3 regions of the Pseudomonas sp. LBUM1651 genome follow, and region 1 is predicted to be linked to each of the others. Evidence: predicted binding sites of a transcription regulator. Region 1 holds the regulator's gene; each other region holds the start of a gene.
The links. The regulator FliA, encoded in region 1, starts transcription of late flagellar genes. The targets are predictions, from matches to a motif close to CTAAAGTTTNNNNNNNNNNNGCCGNTAA.

Region 1 (4,653 bases):
GTGCCGTCAGCGTGCAAATGCAGGAAGAACCCAGCGAAGAAGCCATGGCTGACATGTTCGCTGATATTTACCACAGCCCGACCAAGCAGGTTGGCTGAGGTATTAATGAACAGTTTTTGTACCTACATCGATGGTCTGCCATGCATTGTTCCGTTTGTGAACGCGCAGCCAGTAATGTGGCCTCCGTCTATGCAAGACAAGGTAAAGAAATAACATGGGCAGCATGCATCCCGTACAGGTGATCGCGGTGACCGGCGGCAAAGGTGGCGTCGGGAAGACTAACGTGTCAGTGAACTTGTCCCTGGCTCTAGCTGAGCTCGGCCGGCGCGTCATGCTGTTGGACGCCGATCTGGGGCTGGCGAACGTCGACGTCCTGCTGGGACTGACACCCAAACGTACCCTGGCCGACGTCATCGAAGGCCGCTGTGAGCTGCGCGACGTGTTGTTGCAGGGGCCCGGCGGGATCCGCATCGTCCCGGCGGCGTCCGGCACTCAGAGCATGGTGCATCTGAGCCCGGCGCAACATGCCGGCCTGATCCAGGCGTTCAGCGATATCGGCGACAACCTCGACGTCCTGGTGATCGACACCGCTGCGGGTATTGGTGACTCGGTAGTCAGTTTCGTTCGCGCCGCGCAGGAAGTCTTGCTGGTGGTCTGCGACGAGCCGACCTCGATCACCGACGCCTACGCACTGATCAAACTGCTGAACCGCGACTACGGCATGAACCGCTTCCGCGTCCTGGCCAACATGGCCCAGAGCCCGCAGGAAGGACGCAACCTGTTCGCCAAGTTGACCAAGGTCACGGATCGCTTCCTCGACGTCGCCTTACAATACGTCGGTGCGGTGCCGTACGACGAAAGCGTGCGCAAGGCCGTTCAGAAGCAGCGCGCGGTTTATGAAGCTTTCCCGCGTTCCAAGTGCTCCCTGGCCTTCAAGGCCATCGCACAAAAGGTCGATACCTGGCCGCTGCCTGCCAACCCGCGTGGGCACCTGGAGTTTTTCGTCGAGCGCCTCGTGCAACAAACGGCAGGACCCGTGCTATGACAGCCAGCGGTTACAACCTATACAAGAAATCGGCACGTGACGCGCAGTACGAGCTGATCGAGCGTTACGCGCCACTGGTCAAACGCATTGCTTACCACTTGCTGGCGCGACTGCCAGCCAGTGTCCAGGTCGAAGACCTGATCCAGGCCGGCATGATCGGCCTGCTTGAAGTATCGACCAAATACGACGCCAGCAAAGGCGCGAGTTTCGAGACGTACGCGGGCATTCGAATCCGCGGCGCGATGCTCGATGAAGTCCGCAAGGGGGACTGGGCGCCACGCTCGGTCCACCGCAATACCCGCATGGTCAGCGACGCAATTCGCTCGATTGAAGCTAAAACCGGCCGTGACGCTAAAGATCACGAAGTTGCGGCCGAACTCCAATTGAGTCTCGACGATTACTACGGGATTTTGAACGACACCCTGGGCAGCCGGTTATTCAGTTTCGACGATCTGTTGCAGGACGGCGAACACGAAGGGCTGCACGAGGATGGCGCGAGTGCTCATATCGAGCCGTCACGCGATCTGGAAGATGAACGCTTCCAGGCGGCGCTGGCGGACGCGATTGCCAATTTGCCGGAGCGTGAGCGACTGGTGTTGGCGCTGTACTACGACGAAGAGTTGAATCTCAAGGAAATCGGTGAGGTCCTGGGGGTCAGCGAATCTCGGGTCAGCCAGTTACACAGCCAGTGCGCGGCCCGTTTGCGGGGGCGTTTGGGGGAGTGGCGAGCGCGCTGAAGGCAGTGTGGGGACACTGCGAACGTGGCTGGTGTGGTGTTGAACTGCGCCGGTCTCGATCTGTTGTGCTCCAGACAGTCATTGAGTGCTTTGCCGGATTGATTGAAATGGCGCGTCCAGGTGCTGGGCGCGTTTAAGACTGCTTGGAGGTCGAATTGGACAAGAACATGAAAATCCTCATCGTTGATGACTTCTCAACGATGCGGCGGATCATAAAAAACCTGTTGCGTGACCTTGGGTTCACCAACACGGTCGAGGCTGACGATGGCGTTACTGCCATTCCGGTTCTCAACAGCGGAAGCATCGACTTTCTGGTAACGGACTGGAACATGCCTGGCATGACCGGTATCGATCTGCTGCGTCACGTGCGCGCCGATGAAAAGCTCAAGCACCTGCCAGTGCTGATGGTGACCGCTGAAGCCAAGCGCGAGCAGATCATCGAAGCGGCCCAGGCTGGTGTTAACGGCTATGTGGTCAAACCCTTCACGGCCCAGGCGTTAAAAGAAAAAATCGAGAAGATTTTCGAACGCATCGGTTGAGAAACTGCGCCACGGGGGAGCTATGGACCAAAACGAATCTTCACAGGGCGATTTTGAATCGACCCTGAAAAAACACGCAGTCGAGCTGGTCGAAAGCCTTGAGAAAGGCAAGTTCGGCGACGCTGTGCAACTGATCCATGAGCTCAATCAGACCCGTGACCGCGGCCTGTATCAGGAAGTGGGCAAGCTCACCCGCGAGCTGCACAGCGCGATCGTCAATTTCCAGATTGACCCGCACATGCCGCAAGCCGAGGAAGTTTCGCAAATCACGGATGCCACCGAGCGTCTGGGTTACGTTGTGAAGCTGACCGAGGCTGCCGCCAACCGCACCATGGATCTGGTCGAAAACTCCACACCGCTGGTCAACAGCCTGAGCGATGAAGCGCAGGCGCTGAGCACGGACTGGGGGCGGTTCATGCGTCGCGAAGTCGGGGCCGAGGAATTCCGCGAACTGGCTCGGCGTGTCGACGGTTTCCTGACACGCAGCAGCGCGGATAATCGCGTGGTGTCGAGCAACCTCAACGACATTCTGCTCGCTCAGGATTACCAGGACCTCACAGGTCAAGTGATCAAGCGTGTGACCCAATTGGTCACCGAAGTTGAAAGCAACCTGCTCAAGCTCGTGCTTATGGCCAGTCAGGTGGACCGCTTTGCGGGCATCGAACATGACCGTGAAGCGATGCTTGCTGAAAAAGATCCGCAAAAACATCTCTCTCAGGGTGAAGGTCCGCAGATTCATGCCGATAAAAGAGAAGACGTTGTGTCCGGTCAGGACGATGTGGACGATTTGCTATCCAGCCTAGGGTTTTAGGTATTTTAGGTATTTTAGGTTTTTAGACCTGTAGGAGCACACCCTTAATGAGCTTCGGCGCCGATGAAGAGATCCTTCAGGATTTCCTGGTTGAGGCCGGCGAGATTCTAGAGCAACTGTCCGAACAGCTGGTCGAGCTTGAAAGCCGACCGGATGATGCGGACTTGCTCAATGCAATTTTTCGCGGTTTTCACACTGTAAAAGGGGGCGCCGGCTTCCTCCAGCTCAACGAGCTGGTGGAGTGCTGTCACATCGCCGAGAACGTGTTCGACATCCTGCGCAAGGGTGAACGTCGCGTCGACTCGGAATTGATGGACGTGGTTCTCGAAGCGCTGGACGCGGTGAACAGCATGTTCAGCGAAGTCCGCGAACGCAGCCCGATCACGGCTGCCACGCCTGAATTGCTCGCGGCCCTGGCCCGTCTGGCCGAGCCGCAAACCGCCGATGAAGCCGCACCTGTGGCTGAAGTGGTGGAAGAACCGGCTGCCGAAGCCGAATCAGGCGACATCACCGATAACGAATTCGAACAACTGCTGGACTCGCTGAACGCCGTCAAGGCTCAGGCCGAGGCGCCCGTGGTGGCTGCGCAGCCTGCTTCGCTGCCTGCCGCGGATGCAGCAGCCAGCGACGAAATCACCGATGCAGAATTCGAGTCGTTGCTCGATCAATTGCACGGCAAAGGCCAGTTCGCCGTCGACGCGGTGGCAGCGCCTGCTGCACCGGCTGCCCCGAAAGCGACAGGCGACAGTTCCGACATTACCGACGACGAGTTCGAAGCACTGCTCGATCAACTGCACGGCAAGGGCAACTTTGCCGTCGACGCGCTGGAGTCGGCCATTGCTTCGGCCCCGGCCGCCGCTGTGCCTACCGCTAAAGCGGCCGGCAGCGATCTGATCTCGGATCACGAGTTCGAATCGCTGCTCGACGAATTGCACGGTAAAGGCAAGTTCACTGAAGTTGGCACCGGTTCCGCCGCTTCTTCGGTAGCGGCACCCGTCGCCAAAGCCCCGGCACCTGTCGCCAAGGCGCCCGAGCCAAAAGCCGAAGCGCCGAAGCCTGCTGCCGCCGCTGCACCGGCGCCAGCCCGTGCACCAGCCGCGCCGCCGGCGGAAAAACCGGCCAGCGAAGCCGAGACCACCGTGCGGGTCGACACCGCGCGTCTCGACGAAATCATGAACATGGTTGGCGAATTGGTACTGGTGCGTAACCGCCTGGTTCGCTTGGGCGCCAACAGCGCCGATGAGGCCATGTCCAAGGCCGTGTCGAACCTCGACGTGGTCACGGCCGACCTGCAAACCGCGGTCATGAAGACCCGGATGCAACCGATCAAGAAGGTCTTCGGGCGTTTCCCGCGTCTGGTTCGCGACCTGGCTCGCCAGCTCAAGAAAGAGATCAACCTGGAGCTGGTCGGCGAAGAAACCGACCTCGACAAGAACCTTGTCGAGGCACTGGCCGACCCGCTGGTCCACTTGGTGCGCAACTCGGTCGACCACGGTATCGAAGAGCCGGCTGATCGTGAAG
Region 2 (4,653 bases), 3.0 Mb from region 1:
GAAACGAACCTGGTCGTTACCCTTGCCGGTGGCGCCGTGGGAAATGGCGTCAGCGCCGGTTTCGTTGGCGATTTCGATCAGGCGCTTGGCGATCAGCGGACGAGCGATGGAAGTACCCAGCAGGTACTCGCCTTCGTAAACGGTGTTGGCGCGGAACATCGGGAAAACGAAATCGCGCACGAATTCTTCGCGCAGATCGTCGATGTAGATCTCTTTCACGCCCATGGCCTGAGCCTTGGCACGTGCAGGTTCGACCTCTTCGCCCTGACCCAGGTCAGCGGTGAAGGTCACGACTTCACAGTTATAAGTATCCTGCAGCCACTTGAGGATCACCGAAGTGTCCAGGCCGCCGGAATACGCCAGAACGACCTTGTTTACGTCCGCCATGCCATCACTCCACGGGGTTCTACGGAAAGCCGAGAAGTCTACCGCTCATACGGAATAATTTACAGTGGCGCGACAGCTTATGACGACGAAGCGACAGATTATGTCGAACGCGCGACGATGACCGAGGAGTCAGGAAGTCTTCGCCGCGCTCGCCGATGCTGTTGATTGGGGCGCCGGTTGCTCGGTGGGCGCGACCCGTGCGAGGTGCACGTTGACCCGACGGTTCTTCGCCCGATTGGCCGCATTGGTGTTAGGTGCCAACGGATAACGCTCGCCGTGAAAGCGCACGGTAATCTGCGATTCCTGAACACCGTTGGCCTTGAAGAACTCCATGATCGCCAGGGCCCGACGCCGCGACAGGTCTCGGTTGGTCAGGCGGTTGCCGCTATTGTCGGAGTGGCCGTCGAGCTCGATGTGATTGACCGTCGGGTCGGCCTTCATGAACTCCAGCATCACCTGCAACTGAGACTTGGCCTGCGCGTCGAGATCCAGGCCGTCGCCGGGAAAGCCGATCTGCGTTTGTTTGACCTGCTCGAAATTCTTCGGCAGCAGTTTCGCCACGCAGCCCTGATATTCGTTAAACGCCTTGCTGAACTTGACCGGTAACAGCCGCACTTCCGAGACCCGGCCATCACCCGAATAATGTCGGACGACCGGACTGCGCCCAACCATCAGGCCACTGATCAAGCGCCCGGCCTGAACTTGTGAGCTGTTGAACAGCACATTGCCGCTGCCGATCTGCACGGAACCGAGATTGATGTCGCCACGCCCCGGCTGCCAGGGTGCAGCGGCCGCCAACAAGGTCGCCGAGCCGCCGCCGACCATAGAGTTGTAGGCTTTCAGACGAAACGTTGCCTGCTCGCCAGCGCGGCGTACGAACTCACCCGAACCGAAATCGGTGATCGGTTGAGTCAGGCGGCACTCGAACTTGTCCCCTTCGACCGTCCACTCGATGCTCTCCAGACGGGTCTGGAAAGTGAGCGCCATCGCGGGAAGGCTGGCAAACACACTGAGCAAGGCTAAATAACGCTGGCGCACGGGAGGCTCCACTGGCTTCTACAACAAAAAGACCGACACACACATGTTTACGGCGTACCTGTTGGATATCGGAAGCTTCCTGCAAAACTTGATAGCGAGTGCCTGAGAGAGTCTTTTCCGGTAGCATTCCCCTGAGTTTGACCCGCCTGGAATCCCCTCATGTCCGACCGCCTGACCCTGCTGCGTCCCGACGACTGGCACATTCATCTTCGCGATGGTGCCGTGTTGACCAATACCGTTGCGGATGTCGCGCGCACCTTTGGTCGCGCCATCATCATGCCCAACCTGGTACCTCCGGTGCGCAACGCCGCTGAAGCCGACGGCTATCGCCAGCGGATTCTCGCTGCACGCCCGGCCGGCAGTCGTTTCGAACCGTTGATGGTGCTTTACCTGACCGACCGCACCCAGCCCGAAGAGATTCGTGAAGCCAAGGCCAGCGGTTTCGTGCACGCCGCCAAGTTGTACCCGGCCGGCGCGACCACCAACTCGGACTCTGGCGTTACCAGCATCGACAAGATTTTCCCTGCGCTGGAGGCCATGGCCGAAGTCGGGATGCCTTTGTTGGTTCACGGTGAAGTCACCCGTGGCGATGTCGACGTGTTCGACCGCGAAAAACGCTTCATCGATGAGCACATGCGTCGTGTGGTCGAGCGTTTCCCGACGCTCAAAGTGGTGTTCGAACACATCACTACCGCGGACGCCGTGCAGTTCGTCAACGAGGCTTCGGCCAACGTTGGCGCGACCATCACCGCGCATCACCTCTTGTACAACCGCAACCACATGCTGGTCGGCGGAATTCGGCCGCATTTCTACTGCTTGCCGATTCTCAAGCGCAATACGCACCAGGAAGCCTTGCTCGACGCCGCCACCAGTGGCAGCGACAAGTTCTTCCTTGGCACCGACTCGGCGCCGCACGCACAGCACGCCAAGGAAGCCGCTTGCGGTTGTGCCGGTTGCTACACCGCTTATGCGGCGATCGAGATGTACGCCGAAGCGTTCGAACAGCGCAATGCGCTGGACAAGCTCGAAGCCTTCGCCAGCCTTAACGGTCCGCGCTTCTATGGCCTGCCGGTGAACACCGATCGCATCACCCTGGTCCGCGACGAGTGGACCGCCCCAACCAGCCTGCCATTTGGCGAGCTGACCGTTATCCCGCTGCGCGCCGGTGAAAAACTGCGCTGGCGCCTGCTGGAGGAACACGCGTGAGTGAAGACCATTTCGACGACGAACAGGACGGTCAAGGCGGCGGAGGTGGTCCACGCCACCCGATGGCAGCTCGATTCCGTGGATACCTGCCAGTCGTTGTCGACGTTGAAACCGGTGGTTTCAACTCTGCCACTGACGCCTTGCTGGAAATAGCCGCTACCACCATTGCCATGGATGAGAAGGGTTTTGTATACCCGGATCACACCTACTTTTTCCGCGTCGAACCTTTTGAAGGCGCAAACATCGAAGCGGCCGCCCTGGAGTTCACCGGGATCAAACTCGATCACCCGCTGCGCATGGCGGTGAGTGAAGAAGCGGCGCTGACCGATATCTTCCGCGGCATCCGCAAGGCGTTGAAAGCCAACAGCTGCAAGCGGGCGATCCTGGTCGGGCACAACAGCAGTTTCGACCTGGGCTTCCTGAACGCGGCGGTTGCGCGTCTGGACATGAAGCGCAACCCGTTCCATCCGTTCTCCAGCTTCGACACGGCAACCCTCGCCGGTTTGGCATACGGTCAAACCGTGCTGGCGAAAGCCTGTCAGGCCGCCGACATCGACTTCGACGGTCGCGAGGCCCACTCGGCTCGCTACGACACCGAGAAGACGGCGGAGCTGTTCTGCGGCATCGTCAATCGCTGGAAGCAAATGGGCGGCTGGGAAGACTACAACGACTGATTGTAGGAGCGAGCTTGCTCGCGATGCGCTACAGAGCACCGCGGGGTGTCAGGATTGAAGCGTTATCTTTGACGCCCATCGCGAGCAAGCTCGCTCCTACAGGGACCTGCGTTTATGCCACCCATAAAAAAACCGGCCTCAACGGCCGGTTTTTTTATGCCTCGAACGCGCCTTACAGGGCAGCAGCGTTCTCGGTCAGGTAAGCCGCGACGCCTTCGGTCGAAGCGGTCATGCCTTTGTCGCCTTTTTTCCAGTTGGCAGGGCAGACTTCGCCGTGCTCTTCGTGGAATTGCAGAGCGTCGACCAGACGGATCAGCTCTTCCATGTTACGGCCCAGCGGCAGGTCGTTGATGATCTGCGAACGGACAACGCCTTTGTCGTCGATCAGGAACGCGCCACGGAAAGCCACGCCGCCTTCGGACTCAACGTCGTAGGCCTTGGCAATTTCGTGCTTCATGTCGGCAGCCATGGTGTAGCGAACCTGGCCGATACCGCCATTGTTCACCGGGGTGTTGCGCCATGCGTTGTGAGTGAAGTGCGAGTCGATCGAAACGGCGATCACTTCAACATTGCGAGCCTTGAAGTCGGACATGCGGTTGTCCAGAGCGATCAGCTCGGATGGGCAAACGAAGGTGAAGTCCAGTGGGTAGAAGAACACCAGGCCGTATTTGCCTTTGATGGCCGACGACAGGGTGAAGCTGTCGACGATTTCGCCATTGCCGAGTACGGCCGGTACGGTGAAGTCAGGGGCTTGCTTGCCTACGAGTACGCTCATTGAATATCTCCTGGTGTAAAAACGTGAAGTTCCGGGTTTGCGCCAGCCTGCCACCCTCAGGCGACAGCCCTGTGACACCCACCCGCTTCATAAGGACCGGCCATCATACACTGCGTTTTTGAGCTGTCCTCAACGGTTTTTCGCTGGAGGGTTAATTTGCCGTTGCCGCGGTTACTGGCAGTTTGCCCGGAAGAAAGCCGTTCGTCGGTCGCGCTCGCTTATAGCGCAAAGCTTTCAGAAACCACTTTGACAATCATTCTCGTTAACATTAAGATCCTTCGCAATTGAGTCACAACCAGCGACGGTTCTCACTTATGTATGTCTGCCTCTGCACTGGCGTCACCGACGGACAAATCCGCGAAGCAATCTATGAAGGATGCTGCAGCTACAAGGAAGTCCGTCAGGCTACCGGCGTAGCCAGCCAATGCGGCAAATGCGCCTGCCTTGCCAAGGAAGTGGTGCGTGAAACCCTGACCAAATTGCAAACAGCCCAGGCTGCGATTCCTTTCCCTGTAGAATTTACTGCGGCGTAAATACTACATTCCAAAGAACCGGACTTCATGTCCGCCTATA
Region 3 (4,653 bases), 240 kb from region 1:
TCACGTTGCCATGCCGGACAGCATGTCGAGTTCGCCGCTGGTGGCTTGCCTTGATCCACGGGTCGATGAACAAGTGGTGCAGGACCAGATGCAGAGTCCGGTCAATCCTGATCCAGCACCTGAACCGGAAGTGGAGACACAAACCACTCCACCTCCGGAGGACCCTGACACGGGTCGCGAGCAAAGCTTCACCGAGGCCAGACCCTAAATCGCAACACCTGTAGGAGCCGGCTTGCTGGCGATGGATTCAAATGCGCAGTGTTCATCCAGTTAACATGCGTCTTCGTTAACGATCATCGCCAGCAAGCCGGCTCCTGCAATGAACCGCGCAGACCAAACGAAAGGCGCAAAAAAAACGGGCAGTCACCGCAAGGGACTGCCCGTTTTTTATGCCGCTTCGAATTACATGTCGTCTTTGTCGAAGCGTCGTGCTTCGCGCTGGAGCTGATAGACGAAGCGCTCGACCTGACGCTGCACCAGGCCGCTCATGTTGTGAAAGCGGATGCCGGCGAAGGTGGTGGAGATTTTTTCTTCAAAGTGCAGGTAGCGCAGTTCGACCGGTGCCGTCATCTTGCCAAAGGGCAGGGCGGCGGAGAAACGGTCGTAGACCTGGCCCAGTTGCAGGCTGCCGGTAATGTCGCCGTCGAAGCGCAACTTGCAGCCGGTGGCGGAAATGTCCAGCAGCTTGCCGCTGATCGGTGCCTTGAGCTTTTCACCGTCCAGATCGACGTTGACCAGTTGCGCCAGCTTCAATGCCGCGCGAAAGGCATTGCGGCGCTGGTGATAGACCACTTCATCCGGCAGCGGGCCGCGATAGCAGCGACTGTCACCGGATTCGTCGATGGTCAGTTGACCGTTGCTTTCCCAGGCGATGCGCACGCCTTCGTGAAAGCCTTCGACCTTGAACGGTTCGCCGGCCAGCAGGAAGCGTTCGCCGTCACGCGGGATCATTTCGTCGAACGCGATGGTGCGGCCTTCGCGGTCCACGTCCACCAGATAGCTCTGGAAGCGCTGAGTGCGCTCATGGAACGTGATGATCAGCGGATCATGGCTTTCTTGCAGTTGGCGCAGGTTGCCGGAGATTTCCAAAGGCGTGGCAAGCACCTTGGGTGGCTGCGGGGCATCTTCCGCGGTTAAGGCATTGGACACGGTTCATCAATCTCCAGACAAAATATGACTACGGCTGGCCATCATATTGCCAGCATGTTGCGAGTCTTGATAGGGCGTGGTCATTTGAAGGCTCAAGCCTGACTGAGCGGGCGAGGCTTCGCAAGCTTGGCGGTTGATCCGCGGGCATCATAAAGGGCTGGCGGTTCGCCGCCGGTGAGGATTTTCAGCTGGTTGGCCGTGACGGTCTGCTGGACCAGGATCGACTGGCCATTATTGGCGTTCGCCGCCTGGCATTGAGCCAGAAGGTCGGTCAGCACATCGCTCTGCGCCAGCAACTCTTCGCCGATGCTCGAATGGCTGGCCAGTTGCTCCAGACCGCTGCGATTGACTGGCAGATTGAGGCTGACGAGGATTTCACTGCGCTTGCGGCCATGCTGTTCGAGCAGAATGATCAATGCCTGTTTCTGCGCCAGAATATCTTCGAGCAGTGGCATGTCACGACCGTGCAAGGCGATGGACTCGGTTTGCAGTAACTCCAGCAAATGTTGCGCTGGAGCAAAGTCGTCGGTGATCAGTTGCAGTAAGTTAGTGTCGTGCATGGCTGGCCTTGGGTTTTAAGCGTCCAAAAGCCTGGCGCGGGCCGTAGCCTAGCGCTGGGCTTCGAAGTTGAGCAGTTTGCTGGCTACACGGTTGCTGTCGACTTTGTAGCTGCCATCGGCAATCGCTGCTTTCAACTCGGCCACGCGGGCTTTGTCGACGGCAGGCTGATCGCGCAGCTTGTCAGTGACCTGTTGCAACTGTTGAGCCTCATGGCTGAGGTGTACCGATTCCCCGATTTTGACGGTACTGGCCTGTTCGGCCGGGGTATTCAGCGGCGCGGATTTGCCGGCTTCGGCAGTTTCCTTGGCAACGCTGGTACGTGTACTGCCCGTAAGTGACGAGGAACTGTTCAAACGGCTGAAATCGATGACCATGGTAAAAAACCTCTGAGTATTTGGACGCTTGCCATGTTTTCGGCTCTCCCTGTGAAAACTTTAGACCCATTTATCAATGAGCCTGCATGCGCCAGCACTTCTCCTGCATGCGGCACAGTTTAGGGAACAACCTCGGGCAACGCCACTTCTTCAGGAACAGGGTGTCTACATAGACACTTCCACCTGGCCCGGCGCGGTGACCTGCGCCTTGATGACCCGCTTGGAGTTGAGGTTTTTCACGCGGATCTGCTCGCTCATACCGCCATTGGACAGGGCTTCGCCGGGCATTCGCACGCTGAGCGTACCACTGCGGGCGGTAATCACCACTTGATCGCCCTTGCGAATGACTTCCGCCTGTTCGAGGTGTACGAGGGTGATCACCTGATCGGCGACCATTGGTCGGGTAAGTCGCTGGCCGATCGCCTGGTCGAGGGTCGTCAGGTAACCCTGGTTGATCAGGCTGATGTCACGCTCGCGCAGGAGCACGTCAGCGGGCTCGACAAAGTCGGCGCGGCGCAGCGGCCGGGTGGTGGTCACCACGTCGCGAAACAGGCGGACTTGAGCGGGTACGAACACCGTCCAGGGGGAGGTTCCCTCACAGCGAACCTTGACCGTGACCCGGCCCAGCGGCTTGGCCGGGCTCTCGAGGCTGGCTGTCAATTCCTTGTCGCACATGGGCATGCGCAGTCGCGGATCGAGCTGGTTGACCTGGATTTCGTAGCGACCTTCCGTTTGACTGGTCGCCAGATAGTCTTCTACGGTGAATTCAAGAAAGCCCTGGGTGACGCCGATAAGCATGTCAGGCAAGGTAACCGCGTCAGCAAGGGCAGGGCTGCCAGCGTTGAACAGGCAAACGGCCGACATTGCACAGAGCAGTCTGCGGAAGGGCGATGTCAGGCGTCGGAAAAATGTCGGTTCTGTGTTCATAAGAGTTAAAGAGCAAGCGCCGTGCCGTTTAGTGATGAATGTGCGTCGCAACACACTTAGCGTTGGTGTAGGAGTCTGGGCATGGCTGGTGTAATGGATTCGGTAAACCAGCGCACGCAACTGGTAGGGCAGAATCGCCTGGAGCTGTTGTTGTTCCGTCTCGACGGCCAGCAGCTGTATGGGATCAACGTGTTCAAGGTTCGTGAGGTGCTGCAATGCCCCAAGCTGACCCTGATGCCCAAGTCCAGTCCTGTCGTGTGCGGTGTGGCAAATATCCGGGGGGCGACCATTCCGATCCTTGATCTGGCAATGGCGACCGGTTCCGGGGCGCTGAAAGATCAAAGCAATCCCTTCGTGATCATTACGGAGTACAACACCAAGACCCAGGGTTTCCTGGTGCGCTCGGTGGAGCGCATCGTCAACATGAACTGGGAGGAGATCCATCCGCCTCCCAAGGGCACCGGGCGCGATCATTACCTAACGGCTGTGACTCGGGTCGACAATCAGTTAGTCGAAATCATCGACGTCGAGAAGGTCCTGGCAGAAGTGGCGCCGACACCGGAAGCGATTTCCGTCGGTGTGGTCGATGTCGAGACCCAGCACAAGGCGCTGTCGCTGCGGGTGCTGACGGTCGATGACTCGTCGGTGGCGCGCAAGCAGGTCACGCGTTGCCTGCAGACGGTCGGTGTCGAAGTGGTGGCGTTGAACGACGGACGGCAAGCGCTGGATTACCTGCGCAAGCTGGTCGACGAGGGCAAGAAGCCGGAAGAAGAGTTCCTGATGATGATTTCCGACATCGAGATGCCGGAAATGGACGGGTACACCCTGACGGCCGAGATCCGCAACGACCCTCGCATGCAAAAGCTTCATATCATCCTGCATACTTCGTTGTCGGGTGTGTTCAATCAGGCGATGGTCAAGAAAGTCGGTGCCGATGACTTCCTGGCCAAATTCCGTCCTGATGACCTGGCATCCCGGGTAGTCGACCGGATCAAAGCAGCAGACATCAGCTAGGGGCCTTCTGCCCCTGGTGATCAACACGATTTAAGAGGCGGCATCATTGTCTACGGGTAATTTGGATTTCGAACAGTTCCGGGTCTTCCTGGAAAAAGCCTGTGGCATTTTGCTCGGTGAAAACAAGCAGTACCTGGTCTCGAGCCGTCTCAACAAACTGATGGAACAGCAAGGCATCAAGTCCCTGGGTGAGCTGGTCCAGCGCATCCAGACTCAGCCGCGCAGTGGTTTGCGCGAGCTGGTGGTCGATGCCATGACGACCAACGAAACCCTGTGGTTTCGTGACACCTATCCGTTTGAAGTCTTGAAGAACAAGGTACTGCCCGAAGCAATCAAGGCAGCTCCCGGCCAGCGTCTGCGGATCTGGTCGGCAGCGTGTTCGTCGGGGCAGGAACCGTATTCGCTGTCGATGTCCATCGACGAGTTCGAGCGGGTCAACATGGGTCAGTTGAAGATGGGCGTGCAGATCGTCGCCACTGATTTGTCCGGCACCATGCTGACCAACTGCAAGACCGGCGAGTACGACAGCCTGGCCATCGGCCGCGGTCTGTCGCCCGAGCGCCTGCAGCGTTACTTCGACCCGAAGGGGCCGGGGCGCTGGGCAATCAAGGCGCCGATCAAGAGCCGG

Region 2: a site for FliA is predicted at 1,491-1,518, ahead of ACA066_RS23190 (flagellar protein MotY). Genes of this name have one in related genera too.
Region 3: a site for FliA is predicted at 2,121-2,148, ahead of flgM (flagellar biosynthesis anti-sigma factor FlgM). Genes of this name have one in related genera too.

The regions. Positions count from the first base shown of each region.
Region 1 is NZ_CP166805.1:1,731,398-1,736,050, forward strand. Features, by position in the region: gene flhF (flagellar biosynthesis GTPase FlhF) at 1-98, shown strand, start outside; gene fleN (flagellar synthesis regulator FleN) at 215-1,045, shown strand; gene fliA (RNA polymerase sigma factor FliA) at 1,042-1,782, shown strand; gene ACA066_RS07995 (chemotaxis response regulator CheY) at 1,950-2,321, shown strand; gene ACA066_RS08000 (protein phosphatase CheZ) at 2,344-3,132, shown strand; gene ACA066_RS08005 (chemotaxis protein CheA) at 3,180-4,653, shown strand, end outside.
Region 2 is NZ_CP166805.1:4,945,487-4,950,139, forward strand. Features, by position in the region: gene ACA066_RS23185 (argininosuccinate synthase) at 1-387, opposite strand, end outside; gene ACA066_RS23190 (flagellar protein MotY) at 517-1,425, opposite strand; gene pyrC (dihydroorotase) at 1,585-2,631, shown strand; gene rnt (ribonuclease T) at 2,628-3,305, shown strand; gene ACA066_RS23205 (peroxiredoxin) at 3,478-4,080, opposite strand; gene ACA066_RS23210 (bacterioferritin-associated ferredoxin) at 4,395-4,613, shown strand.
Region 3 is NZ_CP166805.1:1,496,098-1,500,750, forward strand. Features, by position in the region: gene ACA066_RS06935 (MFS transporter) at 1-208, shown strand, start outside; gene ACA066_RS06940 (flagellar brake protein) at 403-1,149, opposite strand; gene ACA066_RS06945 (flagella synthesis protein FlgN) at 1,242-1,709, opposite strand; gene flgM (flagellar biosynthesis anti-sigma factor FlgM) at 1,758-2,084, opposite strand; gene flgA (flagellar basal body P-ring formation chaperone FlgA) at 2,250-3,011, opposite strand; gene ACA066_RS06960 (chemotaxis protein CheV) at 3,093-4,025, shown strand; gene cheR (protein-glutamate O-methyltransferase CheR) at 4,072-4,653, shown strand, end outside.